Regions from separate parts of the Oerskovia sp. PE-21s genome, predicted to be linked through region 3. Evidence: riboswitches for the same ligand, from Rfam matches in the RefSeq annotation. Region 3 holds a riboswitch; each other region holds the start of a gene.
What was found. Region 3 has a riboswitch for S-adenosylmethionine ahead of ACZDYF_RS10705 (rhodanese-like domain-containing protein). Riboswitches for the same ligand answer to the same signal wherever they lie in the genome.

Region 1 (4,150 bases), 330 kb from region 3:
GTCGCAGACGACTGTGGCGCTGCTCTCATCCGCCGTGCCGGTCGCGACGCGCACCCTGCGCGGGTGGCACGGTGGACTGATGTCCCAGTCCCTGCCTCCGTCCCGCGGCCAGACGCCGGGCGGTTCCGCTCCCGCGCGCCCGCGGAACCGAGCCCTCTGGGTCCTCGCCGTGCTCGTACCGCTCCTGGTCGTCGCCGCGGGAGTCACGTTCTACCTGACGCGTGCCGCGGCCGACCCCTCCGGAGAGGCGTCTCCCACGGGCACCCCGTCGCCCACGGCCCCTCCGGCCCCCGCCGAACGGGTCGACCCGCCGCCGGTCCTGGACCCGGCGTCGGTCGAGAACCTCGAGATCCACCAGGAGTCGACCGCGAGCACGGGCGACGCCCGCTCGATCTCGACGGTCTCCGTCCCGGGCGAGCGCTCCCTCTCGCACGCCTTCGGCACGTTCGTCGACGAGACCGAGAAGGCGTACGACGCCGCGGTCGACCCGGCCGGGGTGGGCAACGAGCTCAACGTCGGATGGGACCTGGTGCTCGCGCAGGGAGACGTGCTGGGCGTGCGTGCCACGACGTACTCCTTCACGGGCGGGGCGAACGGCACGACCGGCGCCCAGACGTTCTACACCGACCTCCCGCGCGCGACCACGACGTGGTCCTCGGACCTCTTCACGGCCGACGGCCGCAAGCAGGCCGCGCAGTGGGTCGACGCGGCGCTCGACCAGGCCGGGCTCGGGTTCGAGGAGCCGGTGCCCGCGTCGGAGGACACCTTCCGGGACGTTCGCCTGGGGCCCGACGGCGCCGCGACCCTGGTCTTCTCCCCCGGCCTGGTCTCTGCCCGCTCGGACGGAGAGCTGGCCGTGCGCTTCGAGCCCGACGCGACGCGGACGGTCCTGTCCGCGGTCGGGAAGCAGCTCGCGGACACCGCGTCGAGCGGCACCCCGTTCATGGGGATCACGCCGCCGCCCGTCGAACCCCCCGTGACGACCCCGCCCGTGCCGCCCGCGTCCCCGGGAGCCCCGGACTGCTCGGTGCTCAGGTGCGTGGCCCTGACGTTCGACGACGGACCCGGCAAGCACACGTCGCGCCTGCTCGACACCCTCGCCGAGAAGCAGGCCAAGGCGACGTTCTTCCTCGTCGGCCGGTCCGTCACGTCGCACCCCGACCTGGTCCGCCGCGAGGTCGCCGAAGGGCACGCCATCGGTAACCACACCTGGTCCCACCCGGACTTGTCCAAGCTCGGCTCGGACCAGATCACGGACGAGCTGACGTCGACGGCGGACGCGGTCGAGGCCGCGTCAGGCGTCCGACCGACCCTCGTACGCCCTCCGTACGGCGCGAGGAGCGACACTGTGACGAGCGTCCTCTCCGAGCGGAACGAGCCGGCGATCCTGTGGGACGTCGACACCGAGGACTGGAAGAACAAGGACACGGCCATGACGACCGAGCGGGCGCTCGCAGGCGTCCGACCTGGGGCGATCCTCCTGATGCACGACATCCACGCCTCGACCGTCGACGCCGTCCCGGGCATCGTGGACGGTCTGCGGGCTGCCGGCTACACGCTCGTGACGGTGCCCGATTTGCTCGGCCCTGACCTGGTTGGCGGGCAGGCGTACTTCAATCGTTAGCATCAGGGCTAGCACAGTCGGAGTAACCCCTGTACCGTAGCCGGTGAGATTGCAGTGCCTCGCTTGTCCTTGCGCAACGGCCCCATGCCACCGCGAACCTTGTTACCCAAGAGTTGACGACGAACACCGTGATGTTCGGCTCCAGATCATGGAGCTGTTTGAAACTCTAGAAGGAGATCCCCATGGCATTGGGAACCGTGAAGTGGTTCAACGGCGAAAAGGGCTACGGCTTCATCGCACCTGAGGACGGCAGCGCCGACGTGTTCGCGCACTACTCCGCCATCCAGACGCAGGGCTTCCGCTCGCTCGAGGAGAACCAGCGCGTCGAGTTCGACGTGACGCAGGGCCCCAAGGGCCCGCAGGCGGAGAACATCCGCCCGCTCTGATCTCACTCGCCTCCGGGCGTAGCTGATCATTGAACGAGTGCCCCCGACCGTCTCGGTCGGGGGCACTCGTGCGTCCAGGACCAGGTGCTCCCTGTGCTCGGTCGGTGACGCCGTGGTAGAACTGAGAACGGTCCAGAGGACCAGCGAACCGCCCTCCGGCGTGCTGGTCCGGCAACCGCGCGACGCGCACGGTGCTCCCGGAGGAAGACCCGCCCCCACGACCGTGGGGGAAGAGCGAGGCCCGACGTCGTAGGGCGCCTCCTCGTGCCCCTCATCCGGGGAGCCTCCCGGGTGGGCGTGCGCACGCGGGTGAGCCCCGTCGTCGGGCACGGAGAGAAGGAGCACCATGGCCGAGCGCGTCATGGAACGCCGGGCGACGGTCGTCGCCTGTCCCCCGCCCACCGTGTGCGACCGGTTCGACGCCGGGCACCTGCTGCACCCCGTCCACGAGCGCATGCTCCGCAACCGGCCCTGGGGATGGCGCGAGGGCGTCGTGCTCGCGGTGCGCACGACCAGCGGCGGCACCGAGGTCGTCGTCGAGTACGCGACGGGCGAGGGAGCGTGCCGGGTGTGGCACCACACGAGCCTCGCCCTCGACCCCGGGGCGACCGTGCGGGTGCACGAGCAGTACCACGCGCTCGAGCTCGCGGGACGGGCGCTCAACGTGCGGCTGGTCGGCGGGGTGGGTCCGGCGCCGGAGCCGCCCCACGCTCGCCGCTAAGTGCGTGATCCGGCTGCGACTCGCCGGGCGTCTCACAGCCGGATCATGCACTCGGCGGAACGGGCGGGCCGGGCGCCGCGTTGAACCGGTGAGGGCACCCGCCCTCGACGGTTCGACCAGAAGGACACGCTCATGGGATTCCTCGACCGCCTCCTCGGCCGCGCCCCGCAGGACGACGGGCCCCACGGCTCGGCAGACCGTCCCGGTGCGCCCGCCTACGGCACGCCACCCCCTGCCCGGACCGGCCCCGCGCGCAGCGAGGACGACGTCGCGATCGACCGCTACCGCTACCTGCTGCGCACGGCTCCCCCGGAGGCCGTCGAGCAGGCGCACGCCGAGGCGTTCGAGCGGCTGACGCCCGAGCAGCGTCGACGCGTGCTGACCGAGCTGGGTGAGAACGTGCCGCCCGCCGAGCGCGCTACCTCCGACGACCCGCAGTCGCTCGCCCGCATGGCGACCCGCGCCGAGATGCGCAACCCCGGCACGCTCGAACGGTCGTTCGGCGGCAGGCAGGGCGGGCCGGGCGGGCCGGGCATGGGCTCGATGATCGGCTCGAGCATGCTCGGCACCATCGCGGGCGTCGTGATCGGCTCCGCGGTCGCCAACATGATGTTCGGCCCGATGTTCGGCGACCCCACGGCCGACTTCGCGGGCGACGGCGGCACCTCGGGCGCAGGCGACCCGGGCGCGACCGAGGGCGACCCCGGAGCCGGCGACCCCGGAGCCGGCGACGCCGGCGGCGGCGACTTCACCGAGGCCGGAGGCGGGGGCGACCTAGGTGGGGGCTTCGGCGACTTCGGCGGTGGGGACTTCGGCGGTGGGGACTTCGGCGGGTTCGGAGACTTCTGAGGACCTCGTCCGCCCGGCCGTCGCTCGGCCGTCGCTCGGACGGAGCCGACGGGCCGCCGGGCCGAGGCATTGCCCTGTCGCGCGACGCGGTCGACACTGGTGCCCGGCATCACGCCGCTCGTGACCCGCGACCTCGGAGGATCCGATGAACGACCCGTCCAACCGCCTCGAGCAGGTCGGCGCGACCGCCGTCCATCCCGCGGTCGCCCGCTGGGTGGCCCACTCGCCGTACTCCTCGCCCGGGGAGCACGCCCACCTCCTGCGGGCAGCGCCCACCGCACCGGACGCCCTGGGGCAGGTCGCGCGCAACGTGATCGCGCACTATCGCGCCGAGGCTGCGGTCATGCCGGCCGAGCGTGCCACGGACGTCGACAGCCGGTGGCTCGCGACGATCCTCGACCTCGACCACTCCCGGCACGGGACCGCGCTCACCGAGCCCCGAGAGGTCTGCGACCGGGTGGGAGGCTGCTGCCGGGACCACGCCCTGCTGACGGTCGGAGTGCTGCGCGAGCACGGCATCCCCGCCAGGACCCGCGTGGGGTTCGTCTCGTACTTCACGCCCGGCTTCCA
Region 2 (4,150 bases), 410 kb from region 3:
GCGGTCCAGGCGGTCGTGCCGTCCCTGTGGACGGCGAGGAGCGCCTCCCCCTGGTCGAGCAGGACGAGGTGAGGCGCCAGGAGGTCGCGGGCACCTTCCCCGAGCACGAGCCCCTCGTTCGTCCAGAGCACCGTGCTGTCGGCCGAGACGGCTTCGACAGGTCCCGCGACGGCCGTCCCCGACGAGCGGAGGTAGGACCCGTTGCCCAGGGCGATGACCTGCACCATCGCCGACGTTTCGTCGACGACCTGCCCCCCAGGCGTCAGGTAGGACAGGACGCCACATCCGTGGACCGCCACCGTCCCCGACCGGTAGACCGCACGGACGGCATCACCTTCCGTCGCGCACAGGGGGTCCTGCGCGTCCTCCCTCACGGTCAGCCGTCGCTCCCACGCCACCGTGCCCGTCCGGACGTCGACGGACCGGACCACGACCCCCGTCTCGTCTCTGGCGGCCTGGAGCACCGTCCCGCCGGGACCGGCGACCGCCTCGCCCCAGCGTGGGTCCATCTCTACCTCGGCCACCACCGCACCGTCGACGCTCACGAGTCGGGCCGCGGTGGCCTCCTCCCCCTGGCCCAGGCACACGAAGGCCGACACCTCCGCCGTTCCCTCGGCGCGCACCTGGTCGGCGGCGCAGACCTGCCGGGTCAGGTCGTCCAGCCGCCAGCGCTCGTCGCCCGACCCGAGGTCGTACCCGACGGTCCCGGAGCGCCCCGGGACCACCAGCAGGTCCCCCACGGTGAGCGGCTGGCCCCCGTCGCGGTCGACGCTCCACTCGGCACGCGGCGCGTAGGTGAGGTCGAAGATCCTGTCCTCGGACGAGCGGAGCGTCTCGAGCGCGTCGTCCTGGGCCGCCCCGTCGCGCGTCACGACGACCGCGGCCGCCACCCCGAGCGTTCCGAGACCGACGGCGAGGCCGACCAGACGGGCGGCGCGACGCCGTCGTGCCGTACGGGTGAGGGGGCGTCGCGTCCGCTCCCGACGAGCAGGCTCCGGGACGCCCGAGCCCGGGTCGACACCCTCGGACGAGTCGTCGAGCACGAACGAGACCTGCTGCTGGCTGCGTCGGCGAGGCACGCCCGGAGCATAGCGGCGACGTCGGGGAGGATCGCCCGGCGGTCCGGGAGGGCGCCGACAGGCGTACGTTGGAAGGGCGACCGCAGGGACCGACGAAGGGATCTGCGACCGCGTGGACGGACGCCGGAGCGGGGCCGAGGAACCACTCCGGACCCCTCCGTCTCACGCTTCGAGCAGATATTGGCTCAGATCATGGATTCCCCCTACGATCGTCAACACCATCCAGAGCGGTCGAGAGTCCTGGCTCGTTGACACCGCAGCAACCCCCCAACGGAAGCCTCTCGCGGGTACGGGTGCTACAGCCAGGTTCGATGGAGCGATTCATGACCGAGGCATCTTTCCGCGCACCCCTGCACCGCACCGGGGTCCCCCGCGCCAGCCGTCCGGCCGCCCTGGCCACCACCAGCACGACCCTCCTGACGGCCGCCCGATGAGCATCGTCGACCTGGGGCACTTCGGGCACGAGGCACCGCGGCCCACGGTGTCGTTCGAGCTCATGCCCCCGCGCCGCCCCGACGCCGCGCCCAAGTTCTGGGAGACGGCCCGCCGCCTCGTCGCGACCTCACCCGACTTCGTGTCGGTCACCTACGGCGCGGCCGGCACGGACCGCGAGACCTCGCGCCGCGTCATCAGCCAGCTCCTGCACGGCACGCCCGTGCTGCCCATCGCGCACCTGACCTGCGTGGGCGCCTCGCGCGAGGACGTCGAGGACGTCATCACGGACTTCCTCGACGCGGGCGTGCGCAGCTTCCTCGCCCTGCGCGGGGACCCTCCGCGCGACCAGCCCGACTGGCGCCCCGCCGAGGACGGCGTGCGGTCGAGCACCGAGCTCGTGGCCCTGCTGCGCGAGGTCGAGGCCGCACGCTGCGCCGCGAGCCCGAGCGTCGCGCTGCGCGGCGCGGCCCGCCCCCTGACCATCGCGGTCGCGACGTTCCCCGACGGCAACCTCGCCGCGGGCACGAGCCGCACCCAGGAGGTGCGCCGCCTCTGGCAGAAGCAGCAGGCCGGAGCGGACTTCGCGATCACGCAGCTCTTCTACGAGGCGTCGTCCTACATCGACTTCGTGGCCGAGGCGCGCGCCGCGGGCGTGACCATCCCCATCCTCGCGGGCCTCCTGCCCATGACGGACCCGGCCCGCCTCGCGCGTGTCGAGGAGCTCACGGGCGTCCCCGCGCCGCGCCGCGTCGTCGAGGCCCTCGAGGCGGAGCCGGACCCGGACGCGCGCCACGCGCTGGGCATCCGGCACTCGGTCGAGCTCGCGCGCCAGGTCCTCGCGGCCGGCGCGCCCGGCCTCCACATCTACACCTTCAACAAGCACCAAGCCGCTCTAGACCTGCTCGAGGGAGTCGACCTCGGCGGTGGGGCAGCGGGGGACGCCAGCGGCGTCTCGTCCCGCACCCCCGACCTGGCCAGCGGGCCGTGGGTCTCCGGCACTCCCCTTCCCTCCGCCGAGCCTGCCCTGGGCAGCTCCTCGGTCTGACCAGTTCAGAGGTATTCACCATGAGTGCACCCACGTTCCCCTCCGGTTCCGTCCTCGGCTACCCCCGCATCGGCCCGCGCCGCGAGCTCAAGAAGGCCGTCGAGTCCTTCTGGGCCGGCAGGACAACGGCCGACGAGCTCGAGGCCACGGCCTCGGCGCTGCGCGTCGCGGCCGCCCAGCGTCTCGTCGACCTGGGCCTCGACGCCTCGTCGGGCGCCGTGCCCGGCTCGTTCTCCTACTACGACCAGGTGCTCGACGTCGTCGCTCTCCTCGGGGCGGTCCCGTCGCGCTTCGCGTCGCTCACCGACGAGAAGGGCGCGCTGGACCTCGCGGGCTACTTCACGGTCGCGCGCGGCGCCGGCGAGGACGCCCCGCTCGAGATGACCAAGTGGTTCGACACGAACTACCACTACCTGGTCCCCGAGGTCAGCGAGTCCACGCCATTCCGCTTCGCGGACGACCGCGTCGTGCGCCAGTTCGTCGAGGCCAAGGACGCGGGCGTCGTGACCCGGCCCGTCGTCGTCGGGCCCGTGACGTTCCTCGCGCTGTCCAAGGCCGCCGACGACAGCGCGCCCGGCTTCAGCCCGCTCTCGCGCCTCGCGGACGTCCTGCCCGTGTACGTCGAGCTGCTGCGCGCCCTGGCCGCGGCCGGTGCACCGTGGGTGCAGCTCGACGAGCCGGCGCTCGTGTCCGACTCGATCGACGTTCCGGCCGCCGAGGTCCACGCCGCGGTCTCCGAGGCGTACCGCGTGCTCGCGACCGAGCTCGCGGTGGGCACCGAGCGCCCCGCGATCCTCGTGGGCGCGCCGTTCGGCGGGCTCCAGGGTGAGCACGACGGCCTCGCGCTCCTGGCCGCGACCGACGTCGAGGCGATCTCGCTCGACCTCGTCAAGGGAGCGGTCCCGGCGGGCCCCGTCGCGGGCCTCGCGGACAAGACCGTCGTCGCGGGCGTGATCGACGGCCACAACATCTGGCGCGCCGACCTCGCGGCGAAGCTCGCGCTCGTCGACGACCTGTCCGGCCTGGGCGCCGGCGCCGTCACGGTCGGCACGTCGACCTCGCTCCTGCACGTCCCGCACGACGTCGAGGACGAGAACTGGACGAACGGCTCGATCGACGCCCGCCTGCGTGACTGGCTCGCGTTCGCGGACCAGAAGGTCGGCGAGGTCGCGATCCTCGCCCGAGCGCTGACCGAGGGTCGTGACGCGGTCGCCGAGCAGATCGAGACGGCCCGCGCCGCGGTGGCCTCGCGCGCGGTGGCGAGCGGCGTCGTCGTGCCTGCGGTGCGCGAGCGCGCCGCAGCCCTGACCGAGGGCGACTTCTCGCGCGGCGACTACGCCGAGCGCGCGGCCGCCCAGCAGGCCAAGCTGAACCTCCCCCTGCTGCCGACGACGACCATCGGGTCGTTCCCGCAGACCCCGGAGATCCGCCGGGCGCGCGCGCTCAACGTCAAGGGCGAGCTGTCCGACGCGGACTACACGACCGCGATGCAGGACGAGATCCGCCGCGTCGTCGAGCTCCAGGAGCAGATCGGCCTGGACGTCCTGGTGCACGGCGAGCCCGAGCGCAACGACATGGTCCAGTACTTCGC
Region 3 (4,150 bases):
GGCAGCGCGCGGGCGCGTGCCTCGTCGAGCGTCGGGGCGACCGACACGTTGACCGTCAGGAACGTCTCCGGCGCAGGGTGCTCGGCCGACGGGCGGTAGCCGTCGCGGTAGAGGGCGAGGATCTCGTCGATGCCGGCGCCCGAGAAGTGGTTGGCGAACACGTACGGCAGGCCGAGCTCGGCGGCCAGGCGCGCGGAGTAGTCGCTCGACCCGAGCAACCACACGGTCGGCACCGACTCGGCGGCCGGAGTCGCGTGGACGTCGTAGACCTGACCGGTCGTGAGGCGGACCGAGGCGCCCTCGGAGCTCATGAGCGAGCGGATGTCCTGGACGTGCTGGGGGAAGCGGTCGACGTCGGACGTCGGGCCGCTGCTGCGCAGCAGGGCGGTGACGACCGGGTCGCTGCCGGGCGCGCGCCCGATGCCCAGGTCGACGCGCCCCGGAGCCATGGCCTCCAGGACCGCGAACTGCTCCGCGACGACGAGCGGCGCGTGGTTGGGGAGCATGACGCCGCCCGACCCGACGCGGATCCGCTCGGTCACCGCGGCGGCCGCCGAGATCATGACGGGCGGTGCCGACGCCGCGACCGCGGGCATGTTGTGGTGCTCGGCGAACCAGTAGCGCGTGAAGCCGAGGCGGTCGGCGAGGCGCACGAGGTCCAGGGAGGCGGCGATGGCCTGGGCGGAGGACTGTCCCGAGCGGACGGGGACGAGGTCGAGGACGGAGAGGCGCGGCGAGGTAGTCATCGCCTGGTGCAACCCCGGGATACGGCCGGGGTATTCCTGCGCGGCCGCTGGGTGCGGAGTACGTGTCGTCGTCGGGCAGGTTTCACGACACGTACTCCGCACCCGGCGGCACGGTCAGCGGCGCAGCGCCTGCTCGACGTCCTCGATCAGGTCGAGCGGGTCCTCGAGGCCGATCGACAGGCGCACGGTCGTCTCCGCGATCCCGACGGCGGCACGCCCCTCCGGCCCCAGCTTGCGGTGCGTCGTGGTCGCGGGGTGCGTGATGAGCGACTTGGCGTCACCCAGGTTGTTGGAGATGTCCACGACCCGCAGGGAGTCGAGGAACTGGAACGTGCGCTTCTTGAGGAGCTCGGGGTCGGTGCCCGGGTCGTCGGCGCCCGGCACGTCGAGGTTGAACGTCACGACCGTCCCGCCCCCGCTCTGCTGGGCCTTGGCGAGCTCGACCTGCGGGTGCGAGGCGAGGAACGGGTAGCGCACGGCCGTGACGCCGGGCAGATCCTCGAGCGCGGTCGCGACCTGGAGGGCCGAGGCGTTCTGCGCCTTGACGCGCACCGACAGCGTCTCGAGCCCCTTGACCAGGACCCAGGCGTTGAACGCGCTGAGAGAGGGGCCCGTGTTGCGGATGAAGGTCTGGACGGGTCCCTTGACGTACTCCTCGGAGCCCAGGATCGCGCCGCCCAGCACACGGCCCTGACCGTCGATGTGCTTGGTCGCCGAGTACACGACGACGTCGGCGCCGAGCTCGAGCGGCTTCTGCAGGACGGGGGTGGCGAACACGTTGTCGAGCACGACGACGGCACCCGCGGCGTGCGCGAGCTCGCTCACGCGGCGCACGTCGATCACGTCCTGCATGGGGTTGGACGGGGTCTCGAAGAAGACGACGTCCGCGGGGGTCGACAGCGCCTCCTCCCACTGCGAGAGCACGTGACCGTCGACGTAGTCGGTGCGCACGCCCCACTTGGCGAAGATCTCGTCGAAGATCACGAGCGACGAGCCGAACAGCGCGCGGGCCGCGACGATGCGCGACCCGGCACCGACCAGCGCCGCGAGCGAGGTGAAGACCGCGGACATGCCCGACGCGGTCGCGTAGCAGGCCTCGGCGCCCTCGATGAGGCGCAGCCGCTCCTCGAACGTGTGCACCGTCGGGTTGCCGTAGCGCGAGTAGATGAAGCGGTCGACCTCGCCCGTGAACGCGGCCTCGGCCTCCGCGGCGCTCCCGTACACGTAGCCCTGCGTGAGGAAGAGCGCCTCGCTCGTCTCCTCGAAGTTGGTGCGGGCGTGGCCGCCGCGCACCGCGAGCGTGTCGGGACGGACCGAACGGGGGAGGGGGCCACGACCCGAGCCGCCCGGGACGCCGGCGGGGATGCGGAGCACGCCGTCCCCGGTCGCGGCGCTCACGACTGCGTCCAGGGCAGGCCCGCGGCGCGCCAGCCGTCGGAACCACGGTGACCGGCGCCGTCGAGCGCTCCCTCGAAACCCTCGAGGACGTTGTACGCGGGACCCAGCCCCGCGGCGGTCGCGGCCTTGGCCGCGCCGATCGAGCGGGCTCCCGAGCGGCACAGGAAGACGACCGGACGCTGGGGGCTCAGCCCGGCCGCGGTGAGCTCCGCGACGAACGCCGGGTTCGGGCGGCCCGCGACGTCGACCCACTGGGTCAGGACGGGCTCGCGGCCCGTCGAGGACAGGTCGGGGACCCCGACGAAACGCCACTCGGCGTCGGTGCGGACGTCCACGAGGACGGCGCTCGGGTCGCTCTGGAGAAGGGTCCACGCCTGCTGGGGCGTGATGTCGCCGGCGTACCCGTCGGCGGGACGGGCGTCGGGGACCGGGGCAGCGGTCGCGCGGTCGGGGGCACTCATGGTGATCCTCCATCGGTCGTGGCGGTAGCACCCTCGCCCGTCACCGGGGGGTTGCTGCGGCGTCATCGTGCCAAGTCACTCAGCCGCTCTGGATGGTTGCGTCGGATCGTACGCCACCGTGACCACGGAAAAGAACAGGTGTCTCGCAGGGTGGTCGGGCTAGGTTCCTGCGCATGAGCCACCTCCCCGAACCCGACCGCGCGCCCGACCAGGCCGAGGAGCCCCTGGCCGGTGGGAACTCGACGACCGTGGTGCGGCGAGGCGACACCGTCCGCCGCACCGCAGGGCCCTGGACGCCCACGGTCCAGGCGCTCCTGCGGCACCTGCGCGCACAGGGCGTCACCGAGGTGCCCGAGCCGCTCGGGACGGACGAGCAGGGGCGCGAGGTGCTGTCCTTCCTCCCCGGTGACGTCGGGAACTACCCGCTGCCCCCGTGGGTCTGGGACGAGTCGGTGCTCCGGGGCGCGGGCGCGCTGCTGCGGCGCGTGCACGACGCGAGCGTCGGGTTCCTCGACGCACGCACCGCTGCCCCCGTCCTCGACGCTCCGCCGGCGGCCCCCACCTGGCAGACCGCGCCGCACGAGCCAGCCGAGGTCGTGTGCCACAACGACGTCGCCCCGTACAACCTGGTCTTCCGTGACGGGGCCGTGGTCGGGCTCATCGACTTCGACACCGCGAGCCCCGGCCCCCGGATCTGGGACCTGGCCTACCTCGGCTACCGGCTCGCGCCCCTCGTGGCGGACGCCGGGGACTCCGCGGGGGGCGACGCCGTCGGGCGGCTGGACCCGTTGGCGCGGCTCGACGTGCTGGTCGCCGCCTACGGGATGGCGTACTCGCGCCGGGAGGTCCTGACCGTCGTGGTCGCGCGGCTCGACGAGCTCGCGGCGTTCACGGACGAGCGTGCGGCCGCGACCGGACGCGACGACCTCCGGGAGCACGCGGCCATGTACCGGGCCGACGCGCGGCGCGCTCGGAACCTCGCGGACTCCTCGCCCGTCTGAGCCCTCTTGCCCGCCTGACAGACCACCCTGACCACCATCCGAGACGCGGTGCCCACCGGTTGACACGCTCCGCGCGCCTCGACCATCCTGGACACCAGGTCATGAGTGCCAGCGCAAAACCCCGGTTTGCTGGCCGGCAACCCTCCTCCGCGGTGGGGTGCCCCGGGTGACGACCAGGTCCCTCTCTATCAGGAGGGGGGCAAGCGCGGAGGGGCCGGCACGGCGAACTCCGACGACCACCGGAGGACGTGCCATGAGCGCACATGCAGTCATCGAAGCCCCTACCTCGTGTGCCGTGCTGCCCGTCGTGGGCGGCGACACCCTGGTCCCCCTCGTCGACGGGCGCAGCGTCCCGTACGCGAACCTCGACGTCGCGGCCTCGGCCCCGGCGCTTCAGGTCGTGGCCGACCGGGTCACCGAGGTCCTGCCGCTGTACGCGAGCGTGCACCGCGGTGCGGGCTACCTCTCCCAGGTGTCGACGGCCCTCTACGAGGCTGCGCGCCAGACCATCGGCGCGTTCGTGGGGGCGCGCGAGGACGACGTC
Region 4 (4,150 bases), on a different contig from region 3:
CCTCGTCCCCAACCTGGGCGTGGTCCAGGCGGGCGACTCGCGCTACACCGTCGCCGACGTCCCCGGCCTCATCCCCGGCGCGAGCCAGGGCAAGGGACTCGGCCTCGAGTTCCTGCGCCACATCGAGCGCACCGCCGTGATCGTGCACGTGCTCGACTGCGCGACCCTCGAGCCCGATCGTGACCCGATCTCCGACCTCGAGGCCCTCGAGGCCGAGCTCGACGCCTACGCGGGCGACCTCGACATCGAGGGGGCCCGGCTCCCGCTCAACGAGCGCCCGCGCCTCGTGGTGCTCAACAAGATCGACGTCCCCGAGGCCCGCGAGCTCGCCGAGCTCGTGCGCCCCGACCTCGAGGCCCGCGGCCTGCGCGTCTTCGAGATCTCGACCGCGAGCCACGAGGGCCTGCGCCCCCTGACGTTCGCGCTCGCCGAGCTCGTCGACCAGGCCCGCCGCGAGGCCCCGGCCCCCGCCCCGGCGCGCACGATCCTGCGCCCCAAGGCCGTCGACGACGCGGGCTTCACCGTGACCCGCAAGGGTGGTGCCGAGACCGGCTTCTACTACGAGGTCCGTGGCTCCAAGCCCGAGCGCTGGGTCCGCCAGACCGACTTCTCGAACGACGAGGCCGTGGGCTACCTCGCGGACCGCCTCGCGCGTCTCGGCGTCGAGGAGAAGCTCTTCAAGGCCGGCGCCGTCGCGGGCGACGAGGTGCGCATCGGCTCGGACAAGAACGCCGTCGTGTTCGACTGGGAGCCCACGCTCATCACGGGCTCCGAGCTCCTCGGCGGCCCGCGCGGCTCCGACCTGCGGCTCGAGGACACCTCGCGCCCCACCCGGTCGGACAAGCGCCGCGAGTACACCGAGCGCATGGACGCCAAGGCCGAGGCCCGCGCCGAGCTCTGGACCGAGCGCGAGTCCGGCCACTGGACGGACCCCGACCAGGACTGACCTCCCGCGCGGGTCGACGAGCGTCGTCGACCGTGCACGTCCGCCCGCAGGGCGGGTACGGCCCCTCGGGTCGTGCCCGCCCTGCGGCGTCCCCGGGGGTGTCGACCCCGCGCCCGGGCGGCACGGGCGCCCAGGGGGAGCGTCGTCGTCGGGCCGGGGCCGGCGGCATGCCGCCCACGCCGTCCCACCGTGAGGTGTCACACGGTGAAACGGCGCCCCGTCCGAGCGCCCGGCGCGGGATGATGAGCCCGTGAATGCGCTCTCCGCACGCTCCCAGGTCGCCACGGCCCACCGGGTCGTCGTCAAGATCGGCTCCTCGTCCCTCACCGGACCGGACGGGCACCTCAGCGTCCCGGCCCTGCACGCGCTCGTCGACGTGATCGCGGCCCGCCACGCGGCGGGCGGGCAGGTCGTGCTGGTGACGTCGGGGGCGATCGCCGCGGGGATCGGTCCGCTGGGCCTGAGCGCGCGACCGCGCGACCTCGCGACGGCCCAGGCCGCGGCCTCGGTGGGGCAGGGGCTCCTGGTCGCCCGCTACGCCCAGGCGTTCGCCGAGTACGGCATCCGCGTGGGCCAGGTGCTCCTCACGGCCGAGGACACCATCCGCCGCGGGCACTACCGCAACGCGCAGCGCTCGCTCGAGCGGCTCCTGGACCTGGGCATCGTGCCGGTCGTCAACGAGAACGACGCGGTCGCGACCGACGAGATCCGCTTCGGGGACAACGACCGTCTCGCGGCCCTGGTCTCGCACCTGGTGCGCGCCGACGCGATGGTCCTGCTGACCGACGTCGACGGCCTGTACGACGGGCCGCCCTCGCGCCCGGGCACGCAGCGCATCCGCGAGGTCCGGTCCGCCCTCGACCTCGAAGGCATCGAGGTCACGGGCCGGGGCAGCTCGATCGGGACCGGCGGCATGCTCACCAAGCTCGAGTCGGTGCGCATCGCGACGGGCTCGGGCATCCCGGTCGTCCTGACCAAGGCCGCGCACGCCGAGGGCGCGCTCGCGGGGCACGAGGTGGGGACCTGGTTCGCCGTGACGGGCAAGCGCACCACGCGCCGGCGCCTGTGGCTCGCGCACGCGGCCCGCACGCGCGGACGACTCGAGCTCGACGAGGGGGCGGTCGCCGCGGTGCTGGGCGGACGCGCGTCGCTGCTGCCCGCGGGCGTGGTCGGCGTCACGGGAGACTTCGACGCGGGCGACCCCGTCGAGCTCGTCGCCCCCGACGGGCGCGTGATCGCGCGCGGCCTCGTCGCGTTCGACTCGAGCGACATCCCGGACCTGCTCGGCCGTTCGACGCACGAGCTACGCGACAAGCTCGGCGAGGGGTACGACCGCGAGATCGTGCACCGCGACGACCTCGTGCTCGTGGGGCGCAAGCGCAAGGCGTCCTGAGTCGTCTCACGGGGTGGGACGGTCTGCTCACCCCTTGACTCGGTGGCCTCGGGCGGCTTTCCTGTGCGGCAGGTGAAGAGCGCCAGCGCCAAGACCCGGCTCGCTGGCCAGCAACCCTTCGACGTGACGGGGTGCTCCGGGTGGTACCTGACCGCGACCCGTCGGGCGCGGTAAGCACACGGAGGAACGGGCGATGCGCGCACTCGGAACGCAACAGGGGCTCGACGGCAGGGGTGTCCGCTGCCTCGACGCGGGGACCCTCGTGCTCTGTTGTCGCTGACACGCGGCTGACCCCTCGCCGCTCCTGACGTGCTGCCGACATCCCGTCCCACCCTCGCCGTCCCCTGACGGCCCCCACCGCCGCTCACCGTGAGCCCGGCGTCGATCCGACGCACCCACGGTCCGTCGGCGACCCCTCAGCGCCCCGGCCGTGCCGGACCGACGGCGCGCACGACCGAAGGAGCACTGCTCGCATGTCCCTCTCGACCTGGCCCTCGGGCCCCGGCGGCCGCACGGCCCCGTCCCGCCGCGCGCTCGTCGCGGCCTCGCTCGCCGCGACGGCGCTCCTGCTCGGGGCGTGCGGCTCCGGTGGCGGCAGCACCGCGGACGGCACGTCCCCCGGCCCGACGGCGGAGCCCGTCCCGGGCGGCAACCTCACCTTCGCGGTCACGGTCGACTCGCACTGCATCGACCCCCAGCAGGTCGGGAACAACGACGCGATCGCCTCGGCCCGCCAGACCGTGGCCTCGCTCACCGCGCAGGACCCGGACACGGGCGAGATCCTGCCGTGGCTCGCGGAGAGCTGGGAGGTCGACGCGGACGCCACGAGCTTCACGTTCACGCTCCGGGAGGGGCCGACGTTCGCCGACGGCACGCCGATCGACGCGGCCGCGGTCAAGACGAACTTCGACAAGATCGTCGAGCTCGGCGCGGCGGCCTCGCTCGGCTCTGGCTACCTCGTCGGGTACGAGGGAACCACGGTCGTGGACCCCCGCACCGTGCGGGTCGACTTCTCGGCACCCAGCGCGCAGTTCCTCCAGGCGTCCTCGACGTTCTCGCTCGGACTGCTCTCGCCCGCTTCCGCCGCGCTCAGCGTCGAGGACCGGTGCGCCGGGAAGTTCGTGGGCTCCGGGCCGTTCGCGGTGAGGTCCTACACGTTCGACCAGGAGGTCGTGCTCGAGAAGGTCGCCGGCTACGACTGGGCCTCCGGGGCCGACGACCACACCGGGGAGGCGTACCTCGACACCGTGACCGTGAAGTTCGTGCCCGAGGCCAGCGTGCGTACCGGCAGCCTGCTCTCGGGCCAGATCGACGCGACCGCGGCCATCAGCACGGTCGACCTGCCGCAGTTCGACGGCAACGGCTTCTGGCTCGCGTACCGGGCGAACCCGGGCGTCGTCTTCAACCTCTTCCCCAACGAGTCGCGACCGCTCGCCGCCGACCCGGCGGTGCGGCAGGCGATCAGCAAGGGCATCGACCGCGAGGAGATCGCCGCGACCCTGCTGACCCCGCAGGACGAGCCTGCTACGAGCGTGCTGTCGCACTCGACCCCGCTGTGGGCCGACGTCTCGGACGACCTCGCGTACGACCCGGACGGTGCGGAGGCGCTCCTCGACGACGCCGGCTGGGTCGAGGGCGCCGACGGTGTGCGGGTCAAGGACGGTCAGCGGCTGTCCACCACGGTCACGTTCTGGCAGGTGGCCGAGCCGCTCGAGCTCGTCCAGCAGCAGCTCGCGAAGATCGGCGTGGACCTCCAGCTCAAGCAGGTCACGGTCGCCGAGTCCACCGAGCTCAAGAAGTCCGGGGACTTC

Region 1: linked by a shared signal. The riboswitch ahead of ACZDYF_RS09050 (hypothetical protein) and the one ahead of ACZDYF_RS10705 (rhodanese-like domain-containing protein) in region 3 are both predicted to bind S-adenosylmethionine.
Region 2: linked by a shared signal. The riboswitch ahead of ACZDYF_RS08720 (methylenetetrahydrofolate reductase) and the one ahead of ACZDYF_RS10705 (rhodanese-like domain-containing protein) in region 3 are both predicted to bind S-adenosylmethionine.
Region 4: linked by a shared signal. The riboswitch ahead of ACZDYF_RS12255 (ABC transporter substrate-binding protein) and the one ahead of ACZDYF_RS10705 (rhodanese-like domain-containing protein) in region 3 are both predicted to bind S-adenosylmethionine.

Annotation. Positions count from the first base shown of each region.
Region 1 is NZ_JBUXJM010000004.1:101,559-105,708, reverse strand. It holds gene ACZDYF_RS09060 (polysaccharide deacetylase family protein) at 80-1,624, shown strand; gene ACZDYF_RS09055 (cold-shock protein) at 1,807-2,010, shown strand; SAM riboswitch class IV at 2,140-2,251, shown strand; gene ACZDYF_RS09050 (hypothetical protein) at 2,357-2,731, shown strand; gene ACZDYF_RS09045 (hypothetical protein) at 2,864-3,580, shown strand; gene ACZDYF_RS09040 (transglutaminase-like domain-containing protein) at 3,726-4,150, shown strand, end outside.
Region 2 is NZ_JBUXJM010000004.1:20,886-25,035, reverse strand. It holds gene ACZDYF_RS08725 (outer membrane protein assembly factor BamB family protein) at 1-1,079, opposite strand, end outside; SAM riboswitch class I at 1,295-1,397, shown strand; gene ACZDYF_RS08720 (methylenetetrahydrofolate reductase) at 1,510-2,559, shown strand; gene metE (5-methyltetrahydropteroyltriglutamate--homocysteine S-methyltransferase) at 2,580-4,150, shown strand, end outside.
Region 3 is NZ_JBUXJM010000004.1:432,855-437,004, forward strand. It holds gene ACZDYF_RS10695 (LLM class flavin-dependent oxidoreductase) at 1-746, opposite strand, end outside; gene ACZDYF_RS10700 (O-succinylhomoserine sulfhydrylase) at 861-2,120, opposite strand; gene ACZDYF_RS10705 (rhodanese-like domain-containing protein) at 2,141-2,605, opposite strand; SAM riboswitch class I at 2,612-2,704, opposite strand; gene ACZDYF_RS10710 (phosphotransferase enzyme family protein) at 2,779-3,606, shown strand; SAM riboswitch class IV at 3,704-3,818, shown strand; gene ACZDYF_RS10715 (aminotransferase class V-fold PLP-dependent enzyme) at 3,860-4,150, shown strand, end outside.
Region 4 is NZ_JBUXJM010000005.1:246,384-250,533, forward strand. It holds gene obgE (GTPase ObgE) at 1-946, shown strand, start outside; gene proB (glutamate 5-kinase) at 1,197-2,339, shown strand; SAM riboswitch class IV at 2,411-2,522, shown strand; gene ACZDYF_RS12255 (ABC transporter substrate-binding protein) at 2,813-4,150, shown strand, end outside.